Regions from separate parts of the Allobosea sp. FW305-C-101 genome, predicted to be linked through region 3. Evidence: riboswitches for the same ligand, from Rfam matches in the RefSeq annotation. Region 3 holds a riboswitch; each other region holds the start of a gene.

Region 1 (3,446 bases), 900 kb from region 3:
GAACATCACGCCGCGCGCCTGCTCGGCACTGGCGAGCGTGGTCACGATCGTCGCGGTTGCCGCGTTGAAGAGCTGAGAGGTGGCGACGCCGGCCAGGATGACGCGGTCGCTCGCCCCACCCGCCCCCGCCGCCAGCAAGGCGACGACGACGAGCGCGGCGCAGGAGCCGATGAAGGCGCCGGCCGATACCGAGAGCACCGCGCCGCCGATGCTGATGCCGAGGATCAGTACCGCGACGGCGCCGGTCGAGGCGCCGGCCGAGATGCCGAGGATATAGGGCTCGGCCAAGGGATTGCGCAGCAGCGCCTGCAGGATCGCGCCCGACAGGGCGAGCGCGCCGCCGCAGAGCCCCGCCATCAGCGCGCGGCTCAGGCGATAATCGAAGATCACGCCCTGCTGGATCGCGCTGACCGGGAAGTCGAGATCGAACAGCCCGTTGCCGAGCGCCTTCAGGGCCGTGTCCAGCGGGATGCGCATCTCGCCGATCGTCACCGCCAGCGCGACCGATAAGGTCAGCGCCAGCAGCGAGGCCAGCGCGATGCCGATCCGCGCCGGCCAGTTCGGCCCATGGGCGGCGTGGCTCAACGCGAGAGCCCGAAGCCCGCGATCGCCTTGGCGAGGGTCTCGATGCCGTCGACCGTGTCGAGCCCGGCGCGGGTCGCGCCCACATCCAGGATGACGACGCGGTTGTTCCTGACCGCATCGAGCTTGCTGGCGACCGGGTCGGTCTTCAGGAATTCCAGCTTCTTCTCGATATCGTCGGCCGGAAAGCGGCGGCGATCCATCTTGACGGTGACGATCACCGCCGGGTTGGCAGCGGCGATGCTCTCCCAGCCGACCAGAGGCCATTCCTCGTTGGTCGAGATGATGTTGCGGGCGCCGAGCTTCGACAGGATATAGGCGGGCACGCCGTTCTTGCCGGCCATGAAGCCGTCGCCCTTGATGTCCTTGCTGGAGAACCAGACGACGACCGGCACGTCCTGCGCCTTGAGCTTGGCGACCTGCTCGACCGCCTTCTCCTCGCGGGCCTTGAGTTCGGCGACGAGCGTCTCGGCCCGGTCGGCTACGTCGAAGATCGCGCCGAATTCGCGGATGTTGCGATAGACCAGCTCCATCGTGAACATCTGGGTGCGCACCCCGTCGCCGGCACCGGAATTGTCCTTGCCGACGCAATCGGTCGGCGAGACGTAAGCCGGCACCTTCACCTTGGCGAACTGGTCGCGCTTGCCGACGATGCCGTTGGGCCCGACATGCCATTCGAACATCGCCGTGACGAGATCGGGCTCCTGCGCCAGCACCGCCTCAAAGCTCGGATCGTTGTCGGCGAGACGCTTCACCTTGGCGTTGACCGCCTCATAGGGCTTGGCCACAGGCGAGAACCAGACCGCCGTGCCGACGACGCGGTCGCCGAGGCCCAGCGCATAAAGAATTTCCGTCTGGGTCTGGCCGATCGCGACGACGCGCTTGGGCGCGGCGTTGAAGGTGATCGTCTCGCGGCAATTCTCCAGCGTCAGCGGATATTTGGTGGGCGCCGCATTGGCCGTGCCGGTGGCGAGAGCGCCCAATAGAGCAACGGCCGAGAGGCTAAACAGGTTAAACGGGCGCGCAACCGGCATCGAGGCCATCCGAAATGTAACAATGTTGCATTTCTGATAGAGTGCGCGGCAGGCGGCCGTCAAGCCGCCCTGAACGGCCTGCGTGGTGGTCTTCGTGAACATGGACTTCATCGCTCCCCGAGATGACAGCCGGGGCAGCTTGGGCATGTGGGACGGGAAGGCGGCACAAGGCCGCCATCGACACACAGCTCCGGAACACCCCGTCCGAAAGACGTCTTCGACGACCGGGGCAGGTCTCCTGGCTCGCGGGTCGATGCCGCTTCCGCCCGGCCTTCCCGGCGCATCAGGCGCCAGTGGACGATGGACGGAAAGCTCGCCGCTTACAGTTGCGGGGGCAGCCTCGGCTTTGGCGCGGGTCGCGCCTCACCGAATTCCCTCTTAGCTCCGGGAGCAACCCGGAGAACCTCGATCGGCGCACACCCTATAAGGGCGTGGCGCTGCGTCAAGCAGACATCGCGTCAGAGACTCGGCGTACTGTAGAGCCGCTTGCCGCCGACCGAGATCTCGACCTCCTGCAGATAGCTGCGCAGCGCCGTGGTCGCGACATCGATGCCGAGGCCGGGTACATCAGGCGCCGCGACCTGCCCGTTCGCGTTGCGCTCCAGATGATTGGCGGAGATCGCGGTCGCGAGCGGCTTCGGCATCGCCGGATATTCGCAGATTTCGTGCTCGGCCAAGCCCGCATAGGGCTGGAGCGAGGCGGAGAGCGCCAGATGCGAGGTGAAGGTGTGGTTGACGAAGGTCACACCCTTGGCGACCGCATAATCCGCCACCGCCTTGGACGGGCCGATGCCGCCGATCCGGCCGCAATCGATCTGGACATAGCCGATGCCGCCATAGTCGATGAGCTGCCGCGCCATCGACTCGTTATGGGCGCCCTCCCCGCCGGCCAAACGGACCTTGGGGCTGCGCTGGGCAAGAGCGCCATAGGCTTCGAGCGCGCTGGCGTGGAAGGGCTCCTCGAACCAGAGCACGTTGGCCTTTTCCATCGCCGGCAAGCGGGCGGCGGCGCGCGCGACATCCTCGATGAAGATCTGTCCGGTATCGACGAGCAGGATGCCGTCCTGCCCCAAACCCTCGCGGGCAGCGACGAAATGCTCGGCATCGGCCTCGACGCTGCCACGACCGATCGGCCCCCAGCCGAACTTCGCGGCGCGGAAGCTGCGGCTGCGGGCATCGCGAGCGCGTTCGAGGGTTTCCTGCGCCGTGTCGCCAAAGAGGACCGAGGCATAGGGCGTCTTGGGATGGCTCTTGGCGTAGCCGAGCAGGCGCCAGACCGGCTCGGATCGCATCTTCCCGAGGATATCCCACAGCGCCATCTCGACGCCGGAAAAGGTATGCGGCGCCTGCAGCAGGTCCATCGAGTTATAAGCGACGGCCGCGGCGATGCGGGCGATGTCCTCCGGGCTTTCCAGATTCTGCCCGAGCACGGAATCGGCGACAGGCCGGCAGACGCCATGCGACATCGGGCAGATGAAGGCGGCGATGGAGGGCAGCGGCGCCGCCTCGCATTCGCCCCAGCCGACATGGCCGCCAGCCGCGACCCTGACCAGCAAGGCATCCTGGCTGCCATCGGCCTCGTCGGTGACGACGGGCATGGCGAGATAGAAGAAATCGACGGCCTCGATCCTGGGCACGGGTCTTCTCCTTACAGTTCGTAGATCGTGGCGCGAGGCGCGAAGGTGACGCCCTCGTCGAGCGGATAGATCGGCCGGGCGCAGATGGTGTGGCCCAGGCTCTTCAGATTGGCGGAGGTCGCGCCGGGCGCGTCGATGTTGAAGTTCCGCGCGCACCACTGGTCGAACATGTGGAACTCGGTGTGGGGCGACT
Region 2 (3,446 bases), on a different contig from region 3:
GCCGCCGACGATCATCGCGGCGGCGGCATCGGGATCGACCGCACGGAAAGCCCCCTGCCGTTCGCCTTCGACGACGAGCGCGCGAAAAATGCCGGCGATCTCGCGGCGATAGTCGAGCCGCGTCGCGTCGACGGCCGGGTCGGCGGGCTCGGCGATCATCGACCAGGCAAGGCGGCGATTGGCGAAGGCGCGACGAGCGAAGGCCTCGACCGCGGCGGTCAGGCGCTCAGTGACGGGCGCATCGCTCGCCGCGATCTCGCGCAGCACGGCGAGTTCGCGCGACGACACGGCTGCGACGATCTCCGCCATCAGCTCGGCCTTGGAGGCGAAATAGGAATAGACACTGCCGGTCGAGACACCGCTGGCGGCGGCAACCGCGGCGATCGAGGTCTCGTGGAAGCCGACCTCCGAGACGATGCCGCGCGCGGCGGCGAGGATCGCCTCGCGCTTGCCAGCCTTGCGGGGTTGCCTCGACTGCAGACCGGCCATAGGTAATCTCAAAATTGAATTTGAATTCGGATTCAAATTGAAGAGATGGCTGGCCGCCGTCAAGAGCTGGAACGAGAATGACCGGGTTCGAGCCCAGCAAGCCGTGAGCGAGATCGCCTACAGACCGTTCAGGCGCGCCCCTGCGCCCCTCCCCCGCGGCGCCGCGAGCACTCAGGAAGGCGGCGCGTTGCCGGAATCCGCGGCCCGATCGCGGCCGGCCCAGCGCTCGACCGAATGATCGATGGCGAGCAGGACGAGCCCAAGCACCGTGGCCGATGCCACGATCGCATGATCGCCGAGGCCGGCGGCACAGCCAAGCGCAGCAGTGACCCATATCGCTGCGGCCGTGGTCAGCCCTGTCGGCGTCGAAGCCCCCCGGCGCAGGACAATGACGCCGGCGCCCAGGAAGCCGATCCCGGTCAGCAAGCCCTGAACGACGCGGCTGGCAGCGTCGGCCTCATGCGGCTCGCTGAAGATCGTCGCGGCGGCGGCCGTGCCCAATCCGACCAGCCCGAAGGTGCGAATCCCGGCGGCGCGCTGCTTGTTGGTCCGCTCCCAGCCCACGACGATGCCGGCCGCCATCCCGGCCAGCAGCCTGAGCAGCAGATCCAGCTCTCCCCACAGAAAACCACTCATGGCCCCACCCTCGCAAACGATGATCGAGGGCATGAACGCGCGAGGGCCGTTCGCGTTCGTTCTGCGGCAAAGCACCGGCAGCCGGTGAGGAAAGCTATTAGAACTCGATCCCCTGCTGTGCTTTCACACCCGCCGCGAAATGGTGCTTCACCAGCGTCATCTCGGTGACGAGGTCGGCCGCCTCGATCAATTCCGGCTTGGCATTGCGGCCGGTGACGACGACGTGCAGGTCCGGACGGCGGGCATGTAGAACCTCGACCACCTCGGCGAGCGGCAGATAGTCGTAGCGCAGGGCGATGTTGAGCTCGTCCAGCACCAGCAGGCGAATCTCCGGATCGGCCATCAGCTCCCTAGCTTTGGCAAAGGCGCGCTCGGCAGCGGCGATGTCGCGGGCCTTGTCCTGCGTCTCCCAGGTGAAGCCCTCGCCCATGCTGTGCCACGAGACCTGATCGCCGAAGGCTTCGAGCGCCTTGCGCTCGCCGGTCGACCAGGCGCCCTTGATGAACTGCACCACGCCGATGCGCCAGCCATGGCCGAGCGCCCGAAGGATCAGGCCGAAGGCCGCCGTCGACTTGCCCTTGCCGGGGCCGGTATTGACGATCAGAAGCCCTTTCTCGACCGTCTTGGAGGCGACCTCGGCATCCTGCACCGCCTTGCGCTTCTCCATCTTCGCCTTGTGGCGGGCGGCGTCATCAGTATCCGTCATCATTTCACTCGCATCGGCAATCCGGCGACCATGAAGACCACGCTGGCCGCACGCGCCGCAAGCGCCTGATGGAGGCGCCCGGCCTCGTCGCGGAAGCGGCGGGCCAGCGCATTCTCCGGCACGATGCCGAGACCGACCTCGTTGCCGACCAGTACGAGCGGGGCGGAGACACGCTCGCAGGCGGCGATCAGGCCCTCGCGTGCCGCCGCCGTGTCGTGCTCTGCGAGGATCAGATTGGTGAGCCAGAGCGTCAGACAATCGACCAGGATCGGCCGGCCCGCCGGCTGGGCAGCGATCGCGCCGGCCAGATCGAGCGGGGCATCCACCGTCTGCCAGCCGGCTGGCCGGCGCGCGCGGTGCTCGGCGATGCGCTCGCGCATCTCGTCGTCATAGGCCTGGGCGGTAGCGATATAGGTCCAGGGTGCCGGCAGGACCTCGATCAGCGCTTCGGCATGACGGCTCTTGCCGGAGCGGGCTCCGCCGAGGACGAGGGTGAGATGGGGCAACTCCATTCAAAAAATCCTCTGCCGTCATGCTCGGGCTTGACCCGAGCATCTCCATCCGAACGAGGCACCGGAGCCCCTTCCTGCAAGAGATTCCTGGGTCAAGCCCGAGAATGACGCCCTTGCGACGCGCATTGCATTGCACAGCAACACGGCGATGGCTAATGATGATCCCCGACGGTGCCTCCGCGAGGAGGTGAAAAGGGAACGCGGTGCGAGACCGCGGCTGCCCCCGCAACTGTAAGCGGATGTCCTTCGCCATCGGCCACTGGAGCGCGAGTTCCGGGAAGGCGGCACAGGGCGCCAAATCCGCGAGCCAGGAGACCTGCCGTCGACCCGCAGAGATCCAACCGGCTGCCGGCGGGGCGGCCACGGAGAACGCTTATGAACACCGCCTCGGTTTCCACCCCCACGCTCAGCGTTTCGGAACGCGTCAAGGCGGTTGCCGCCGCGCTCGTGATCGGCGTCGCGCTGATCTACACGACCGGTTTCGCCGCCTCGTCGAACGTGCACAACGCCGCGCACGACACCCGTCACGGCCTCGCCTTTCCCTGCCACTGAGGGAAAGTCATCATGGTCACGCGTGTTCTCACGGTCAGCATCCTGGCCGGGCTTCTGGCCGGCTTGATCGTCGCCGCCCTCCAGCATGTCACCACCACCCCGCTCATCCTCAAGGCCGAGACCTATGAGGCGGCGCTCGCGCTGAAAGCGCCGACGCTGGCCGCCTTCGACGGGGAAGCAAAAATCATCCTCGCGCATGGCCCGGCCGGCGATGCGCCCGGCCACGACCACGCCGAATGGAAGCCGCAGGACGGCCTCCAGCGCACGCTCTTCACCAGCGCAGTGACGATCGCGACCGCGATCGGCTTCGCGGCGCTGCTGCTGGCGGGCATGATCGCGGCCGGCGACAGGATCGACCAGCGCAGCGCACTCGTTTGGGGTGCCTGCGGATTCCTCGCGCTCGGGCTTGCGCCTGCCATGGGGCTCGCGCCGGAACTGCCGGGCGCCGCCTCCGCCGCATTGGAGCAGCGCCAGCTCTGGTGGCTCTGGACCGCGGTCGCCACCGCGGCCGGGCTCTTTGTGTTCCTGCGCTTCGAGCAGCCCTGGCTCAA
Region 3 (3,446 bases):
TCAGTGAGCTTCATCTGCAGCGACGGCGCGACAGCGACCGGCGCGGACCCGGCCTGCGCCCTCGCCCGCTCCTGCGCCCGCTCTGCCCGATAGAGAACATAGGCACGGGCAACCTTGTGGTGTGCGCCGCGCATCAGCGCGAGCTCGACCTGATCCTGCACGTCCTCGATATGGAAGGTGCGGCCGGTCGCGGCGCGGCGCGTCAGGCCGGAGACGACCTGTTCGGTCAGGTCGGCGACGACATCATGGATGCGACGGGACGCGGCGGCGCTCGCGCCCTCGACCGCCAGGAAAGCCTTGGTCAGGGCGACCGCGATCTTCGAGGGGTCGAAGGGCGTTACCGCGCCATTGCGGCGGATGAGCTGGTAGCCGGGCTCCGCCGCTGCGGCGCGCGGCGATGCAGCAGGTTCGGCACCCAGCGGGGCCAGTGAAGGCCGTTCGGCTTCGAGAGAAAGAGACATCGGCATCAACCCCAAGATGTTGGGGGCAAAGGCCGAGCGGTCGCGTCGAGAAGGCGCGCGACGATACGATGCCGCGACCTGCCAAGCGCACCACCGGGACACCCCGCCCGAGGACGTAAACAAGGGTCGCGGCAGGTCTCCTGGCTCGCGGGTCACCGCTCTCGTCCGTCTTCCCAAGGCCTTGCAGCCTCAGTGACAACGCTGGACTAAGAACTTACCGCTGACAGTTGCGGGGGCAGCGCCGGTCTCTCACCGGCTTCCCTCTTAGCTCTCGATCTTGCGATTCGAGAGACCATCGACAACTACATCTAGCGTCACTCTCCGCTCCGATGTCAATCGGTCGTATGCTCTTCCTCGATCGCATGCGGAAAGCGAGGACATCTCGGCGGCAGCTCCCCGAGCGCTGCTCGTCACATGAAGACATAAATATGTCTTTATATCTCTTGTTGACGGCCCGGAAATGATGGCCCATGATGCGGCGTCGAGGTTCTTCGGTGCGGCTTGCCGCATCGGAGCTAAGAGGGAAGCCGGTGAGAGACCGGCGCTGCCCCCGCAACTGTCAGCGGCGAGCTTTCTGCCCACCCATGTCACTGAGGCCGCAAGGCCTTGGGAAGACGGGCAAGAGCGACGACCCGCGAGCCAGGAGACCTGCCCCGACAACATGAACGTCCTCGGGCGGGGTGTCCCGGTGGTGCGCTTGGCGGCGCCGCCCGGATTCTTGCGTCCGGACGGTCCTCGTCCCGCGTCCGCTTTGGCCTTTGCCCCCAACTAGTCGGGGTTAAGCCTATGTCTCAATCAGTACCTGTCGCTGCACTCGGCACGCCGCGCATCGGTCCGCGCCGCGAACTCAAGACCGCGCTCGAAAGCTTCTGGGCCGGAAAATCCGACGAAAGATCGCTCGTCGAGGCCGCTGAGGGCCTGCGCGCGGCCAACTGGGCGCGCCAGAAGGCGCAAGGGATCAGCGTGATCCCGTCGAACGACTTCTCCTTCTACGACCAGGTGCTCGACACCAGTGTCATGGTCGGCGCGATCCCGGACATCTATGGCTGGAAGGGCGGGCCGGTGCCGCTTGGCACCTATTTCGCCATGGCTCGCGGCTCGCAGGGCGAAGCCGAGCCGCATACATCCTGCGGCCATGCCCATCACGACCACGATCATGCCCATGGCGTCCCGGCGCAGGAAATGACCAAGTGGTTCGACACCAACTACCACTACATGGTGCCGGAGTTCGCACAGGGGCAGAGCTTCGAGCTCGCCTCGCTGAAGCCGGTGGAGGAGTATCGCGAGGCAAAGGCGCTCGGCTACGAGACGCGCCCTGTCCTGCTCGGCCCGGTGACGTTCCTGAAGCTCGGCAAGTCCAAGGACCCGTCCTTCGATCCGCTGTCGCTGCTGGGCGAATTGCTGCCGGTCTATGTCGATGTGCTGCGCCGTCTCTCGGCGAATGGCGCTGAATGGGTGCAGATCGACGAGCCCTGCCTCGTACTCGATCTCGATGAGGCCGCCCGCACCGCGCTGCATCGAACCTATGCGACGATCGCGCATGCCCTGCCGCAGCTCAAGGTGATGCTCACCACCTATTTCGGAGCACTGGGCGACAATCTCGACACGGCGGTATCCCTGCCGGTCGCAGGCCTGCATCTCGATCTCGTCCGCGCGCCCGAGCAGCTCGATGCCGTTCTGGCTAAAGCGCCGCAAGGCCTGGTGCTCTCGCTCGGCGTGGTCGACGGTCGCAACATCTGGAAGACCGATCTGGAGGCGGTCCTCGCAAAGATCGAGCCGGTCGCGGCCAGGCGCGGCACCGACCATGTCCAGGTCGCACCGTCCTGCTCCATGCTGCACAGCCCGATCGATCTGGAACTCGAAACCAGTCTCGATCCGGAGGTGAAGAACTGGCTTGCCTTCGCGGTGCAGAAGATGGGCGAACTCTCCACGCTCGGCCGCGCGCTTGGCGGCGGGCGCGGCACCGTCAAGGACAGGCTGGCCGCCTCGACCACGGCAGCGGCCGCACGCAGGGCCTCGCCGAAGGTCAACGACAAGGCCGTCGCAGCGCGCATGGCTGCGGTCACGGAGGCCTTCGCCCGCCGCAAGACCGGCTTCGCGGAGCGTGCGAAGCTCCAGCGCGCCCGCTTCAACCTGCCCGCTTTCCCGACCACCACGATCGGTTCCTTCCCGCAGACGCCGGAGGTCCGCAAGGCCCGCGCCGCCCATGACAAGGGTCAGCTCGGCCATGCCGAATACGAGCAGTTCCTGCGCGAGGAGACCGCTCGCGCCGTGCGCTGGCAGGAGGAGATCGGCCTCGACGTGCTCGTCCATGGCGAGTTCGAGCGCAACGACATGGTGCAGTATTTCGGCGAGCAGCTCGCCGGCTTCGCCTTCACGCGCGGCGGCTGGGTGCAGAGCTACGGCTCGCGCTGCGTGCGTCCGCCGATCCTGTTCGGCGACGTCTCGCGGCCGAAGCCGATGACGGTCGAGTGGTGGCGCTATGCCCAGTCGCTGACGCGGCGGCCGATGAAGGCGATGCTGACCGGGCCGGTCACGATCCTGAACTGGTCCTTCGTGCGCGACGACCTGCCGCGCAGCGAGGCATCGAAGCAGATCGCGCTGGCGATCCGCGACGAGGTGCTCGACCTGGAGAAGGCCGGTGCGGCGATGATCCAGATCGACGAGGCCGCGTTGCGCGAGGGTCTGCCACTCCGGAAGAGCGACTGGAAGCACTACCTCGACTGGGCGGTGGAGAGCTTCCGCATCTGCGCGTCGGGCGTCGCCGACGAGACGCAGGTCCATACCCACATGTGCTATTCGGAGTTCAACCAGATCATCGACGCCATCGCGGCGATGGATGCCGACGTGATCTCGATCGAGACCTCGCGCTCGAAGATGGAGCTGCTCGACGCCTTCGTCGGCTACAAGTATCCGAACGAGATCGGTCCGGGCGTTTACGACATCCACTCGCCGCGCGTGCCGGATGTCGCCGAGATGACCGAA
Region 4 (3,446 bases), on a different contig from region 3:
GGAAATCCTTGCCTTGCCCGTCGCTGGCGCCGCCGCGGATGTTGATCGAGGTCTGCCCGGGCGTCCATTGGCTGAAGAAACCGACGGCGTTCTCCGCGAGCAGGTCGGTGATCGATTGCGCACGGGCCCGCTCGATCTGCGCGGCATCGATGACCTGGACCGTTCCGGGAATGCTGCTGCGCGGCTCGGGGCGGCCCGTCGCTGTGACGACGAGCTCGTCGAGCTTGATTTCGGTCTGGGCGAAGGCGGGCACGGCCCCGATCGCCATCAGGCAGGTCGCGGCAAGCAGGCAGGCTTTGCGGGAATTCAGGCGGATCATGACAGGTTCCAGACGAGGATGGCCGAGCGGCGATGGCAGGAGAGGCGAAAGCCGCCCGGCACGGGCACGGCCTGCTTGTGGAGATGGTCGAAAAGCTGCGGCCGGCGCGGATCGTTGGGCGGCCAGCCCAGCCGATCGGCCTGGAAGGCGGCGAAGGCCGGCAGGTCCGGCAGCACCAGTGAGAAGGTCCAGTCGACCGCGTCCACGCGATCGGGCAGGTCGGTGCCGAGCTGCGGCAGCACCAGATCGATGCCCGGCGTCTCGTCTTCGTGATGCCATTCGCGCGGCAGGCATGCGGAGAGGATCAGCCCCTTGGGTGCCTTCTGCGCGGCGACGATCCAAACGATCTGCCGGGTCGCCCACTGCCGGCAGCGCGCCAGGAAGCTGGGGGCATCCGTGAAATAGCCCGGCATGGTGGCGGCCAGGACCGTATCGGCGGCTTCGCAATCGACCGCGACGTCGTCCCAGCCGTGCGGGATAATGGCCGGCGGCTGCGGCAGGGCGGCGAGCCGGGCCTGCATCGTCGGAGACGGTTCGATGGCCGTCCAGCGCGCGCCGGGCCGGCGCAGCGCCGCGCCCAGCTGCCCTCCCCCGGCGCCGATGTCGATCAGATCGTCGATCCCGGGCGCGAGCTGGCGGATGAGCGGCGCGACACGCGCGACATAATCGGAAGAGTCGATAGCACTGGCGTAAAGCGCAAGCGGATCCAGGGGCGCCGCAGAGGACGCAGGCAGAGAAGCGGAGGCAGAGTTCATACCTGCCTCTTATCGCAATGTTATAACATTGCAATTACTCATGCCTGACACAGGCGCTCCGGGCCTGGTCCACGCCCGACCGCTCGCGTGGCCGCCTCTCGGCCCCGTCAATTCTATCATGGTCGTCCAGCCCCTCGCTGTCGCGGCCGGGGCAAAGGGAGGAAGCGCGGCAGACCGGCGGCAGGCGCCCGGTGCACTGCGATTCCGCCGGACACCCCGCCCGCGCGACATCATCACTGCGTCGGGGCAGGTCTCCTGGCTTGCGGGTCGTTGCTTTCAGGCTGTCTTCCCGGCGCGGACGCCAGTGACTTCAAGTAGCCGAAAACTCACCGCTCACAGTTGCGGGGGCAGCTCCGGGTTCCGTGCAAGCGCACGTCACCGGATTCCCTCTTAGCTTCGGATCGCTCCGAAGACCTCGACACGGATTAACGTAGATGGCGAGATTGTGGCGTCAAGCTACCGATGGCGCGGCAGGCGCGAAGGCTGTGGACGGCAGCGACGAGGACCGTCATCGCACAACGCGCTACCTGAAACCCCTCGTCAGCTTACGTCGTTCGCAGCGAGCACCTTGGGCTCGATCGCGATGATCTCGCAATCCGCCTCGGTGCCATCCTGCCAGGACTGGACGAGGAAACGCGCATCGGAGCCGATGGCTATGATCGGATGATGCCAGAGCCCGCGGCGATAGATCACGCCCTGCGAAGCGGAGAACGAGAAGGCGGCCAGCGTTGAGAGATCGGGCCGGCCATCCGCGCCGTCCCGGGCGACGATGACGATATGGCCGGCGCCATCGAGCGGGACGATCCATTGGATCGAATTGACATGCCGCTCCAGCATGGCGATCGCGAGGCCCCGCTGCTGCTGCTTGGCCGAGAAGATCGACGTCACAAGTCTGGTGCCGGCCCGGACCTCGGCAGCCGGATGAGCATGGATATCGTGCCGGCGCGCGGTGCCGTTATTCGCGGTGCGGCCACTTTCCCCGGCTTCCACGATCCAGCCGAAAGGCTCGAAAGCGGCCTGCGTGACCGGCTGGATGCGAAGCGGGGTAAGGGGCTGAAGCTCGGTCCTGCCGTCATCCTGCATGTTGCGTTCTTTCTTCTCGCTTATCGCACCAGCGCTGCGGCGAAGACCGACGCGATCGCGTCCAGCCTGCGCGCGTAATCCGCGGCACTGGGTGGCGTGCCGAGCTTCGCTCCCGCGGCGGCAAAGAGCAGGCTGGCGGTCCAGTCGTCCGCGCTGGCCGGCAGGCGCGATAGATTGATCTCGCCGCCTTGCTCGGCCTGCCTCAGCAATTCGCGGGCAAAGGTCGAGAAGATTCGCTCGAAAGCCTGCAATTCACGCGTCGCGATCGTGTTCATCACAGCCTTCAGTTCGACGAGATGCTCGCCGGTGCCGAAGCTGGCATAGGCCAGCCCGTGATGCGCCTGAAGCAGCGCCGCGAGCCGCTCCGGAAACGGCCCCTGCCTCGCCACGACCTCACGGCAACGTGCTTCGACCCGTCGCCCGAGCAGGTCCAGCATGGCCCGGAAGACATCGTCCTTGCCCTTGAAGTGCAGGTAGAGCGTCGCCTTGGCGAGCCCCGCCTCTTTGGCGATGTCGTCCATCGAGCTGCGCTTGTAGCCGTAGCGGGCGAACAGACGCAGCGCCGCATCGGCGATCTGGTCGGTGCGGGCATTGGCATCCTCCGCAGGGAGAACGTTGGAACCTTCGTTTCCGTCCGGCATTGCAGCTTCTGCAGTCTTGACAAAATCCAAACTGCGCGCGACCATCCTAACTAGACTCAAAACGTCTAACTAGTCCAGTCGCGCGACCCAGGGCTACGGATCCATCGCCCGTCATCTGATATGTCAGATCGGGCCATCGAGGGCGAGCCCTCGATCCGCACCATGGTGCCGCGCTGCGTTATGCCAGCATCGGAGGCAACCATGGTCTCTCTCAAGGTCAACGGGACGACGCATACCGTCGATGTCGACGACGACACGCCCCTGCTCTGGGCGATCCGCGACAATATCGGCCTCACCGGCACCAAGTTCGGCTGCGGCGTCGCCCAATGCGGCGCCTGCACCGTCTTCATCGACGGCCAGCCCCTGCGCGCCTGCGTGACACCCGTCTCGGCGGTCGGCACCAGCGAGATCACCACGATCGAAGGCCTCGCCGGCAAGGAGGCGGATGCCGTCCAGGCCGCCTGGATCGCCCGCGACGTGCCGCAATGCGGCTATTGCCAGTCCGGCCAGGTGATGAGCGCCATCGCTCTCCTGAAAGAGAACAAGAAGCCGAGCGACCGCGACATCGATCTCGCGATGAACGGCAATATCTGCCGCTGCGCCACTTATGTCCGCATCCGCGCCGCGATCCATGACGCGGCCCGCGCG

Evidence for each region. Region 3 has a riboswitch for cobalamin ahead of metE (5-methyltetrahydropteroyltriglutamate--homocysteine S-methyltransferase). Riboswitches for the same ligand answer to the same signal wherever they lie in the genome.
Region 1: it holds a riboswitch for cobalamin, as region 3 does, so the genes downstream of both, AC3WMA_RS02625 (ABC transporter substrate-binding protein) here and metE (5-methyltetrahydropteroyltriglutamate--homocysteine S-methyltransferase) in region 3, are expected to answer to the same signal.
Region 2: it holds a riboswitch for cobalamin, as region 3 does, so the genes downstream of both, AC3WMA_RS22260 (CbtB domain-containing protein) here and metE (5-methyltetrahydropteroyltriglutamate--homocysteine S-methyltransferase) in region 3, are expected to answer to the same signal.
Region 4: it holds a riboswitch for cobalamin, as region 3 does, so the genes downstream of both, AC3WMA_RS12620 (methyltransferase domain-containing protein) here and metE (5-methyltetrahydropteroyltriglutamate--homocysteine S-methyltransferase) in region 3, are expected to answer to the same signal.

The regions. Positions count from the first base shown of each region.
Region 1 covers NZ_JBYSYT010000001.1:556,294-559,739, forward strand. Annotated here, with positions in the region: gene AC3WMA_RS02620 (FecCD family ABC transporter permease) at 1-585, opposite strand, end outside; gene AC3WMA_RS02625 (ABC transporter substrate-binding protein) at 582-1,616, opposite strand; cobalamin riboswitch at 1,828-2,039, opposite strand; gene AC3WMA_RS02630 (mandelate racemase/muconate lactonizing enzyme family protein) at 2,075-3,253, opposite strand; gene AC3WMA_RS02635 (M81 family metallopeptidase) at 3,265-3,446, opposite strand, start outside.
Region 2 covers NZ_JBYSYT010000006.1:68,585-72,030, reverse strand. Annotated here, with positions in the region: gene AC3WMA_RS22280 (TetR/AcrR family transcriptional regulator) at 1-489, opposite strand, end outside; gene AC3WMA_RS22275 (MgtC/SapB family protein) at 661-1,125, opposite strand; gene cobO (cob(I)yrinic acid a,c-diamide adenosyltransferase) at 1,223-1,831, opposite strand; gene cobU (bifunctional adenosylcobinamide kinase/adenosylcobinamide-phosphate guanylyltransferase) at 1,831-2,343, opposite strand; cobalamin riboswitch at 2,496-2,681, shown strand; gene AC3WMA_RS22260 (CbtB domain-containing protein) at 2,719-2,895, shown strand; gene AC3WMA_RS22255 (CbtA family protein) at 2,908-3,446, shown strand, end outside.
Region 3 covers NZ_JBYSYT010000001.1:1,455,062-1,458,507, forward strand. Annotated here, with positions in the region: gene AC3WMA_RS06925 (ribonucleoside-diphosphate reductase subunit alpha) at 1-461, opposite strand, end outside; cobalamin riboswitch at 575-774, opposite strand; cobalamin riboswitch at 929-1,131, shown strand; gene metE (5-methyltetrahydropteroyltriglutamate--homocysteine S-methyltransferase) at 1,248-3,446, shown strand, end outside.
Region 4 covers NZ_JBYSYT010000002.1:1,041,765-1,045,210, forward strand. Annotated here, with positions in the region: gene AC3WMA_RS12615 (TonB-dependent receptor) at 1-319, opposite strand, end outside; gene AC3WMA_RS12620 (methyltransferase domain-containing protein) at 316-1,074, opposite strand; cobalamin riboswitch at 1,303-1,507, opposite strand; gene AC3WMA_RS12625 (ureidoglycolate lyase) at 1,615-2,157, opposite strand; gene AC3WMA_RS12630 (TetR/AcrR family transcriptional regulator) at 2,178-2,798, opposite strand; gene AC3WMA_RS12635 ((2Fe-2S)-binding protein) at 3,000-3,446, shown strand, end outside.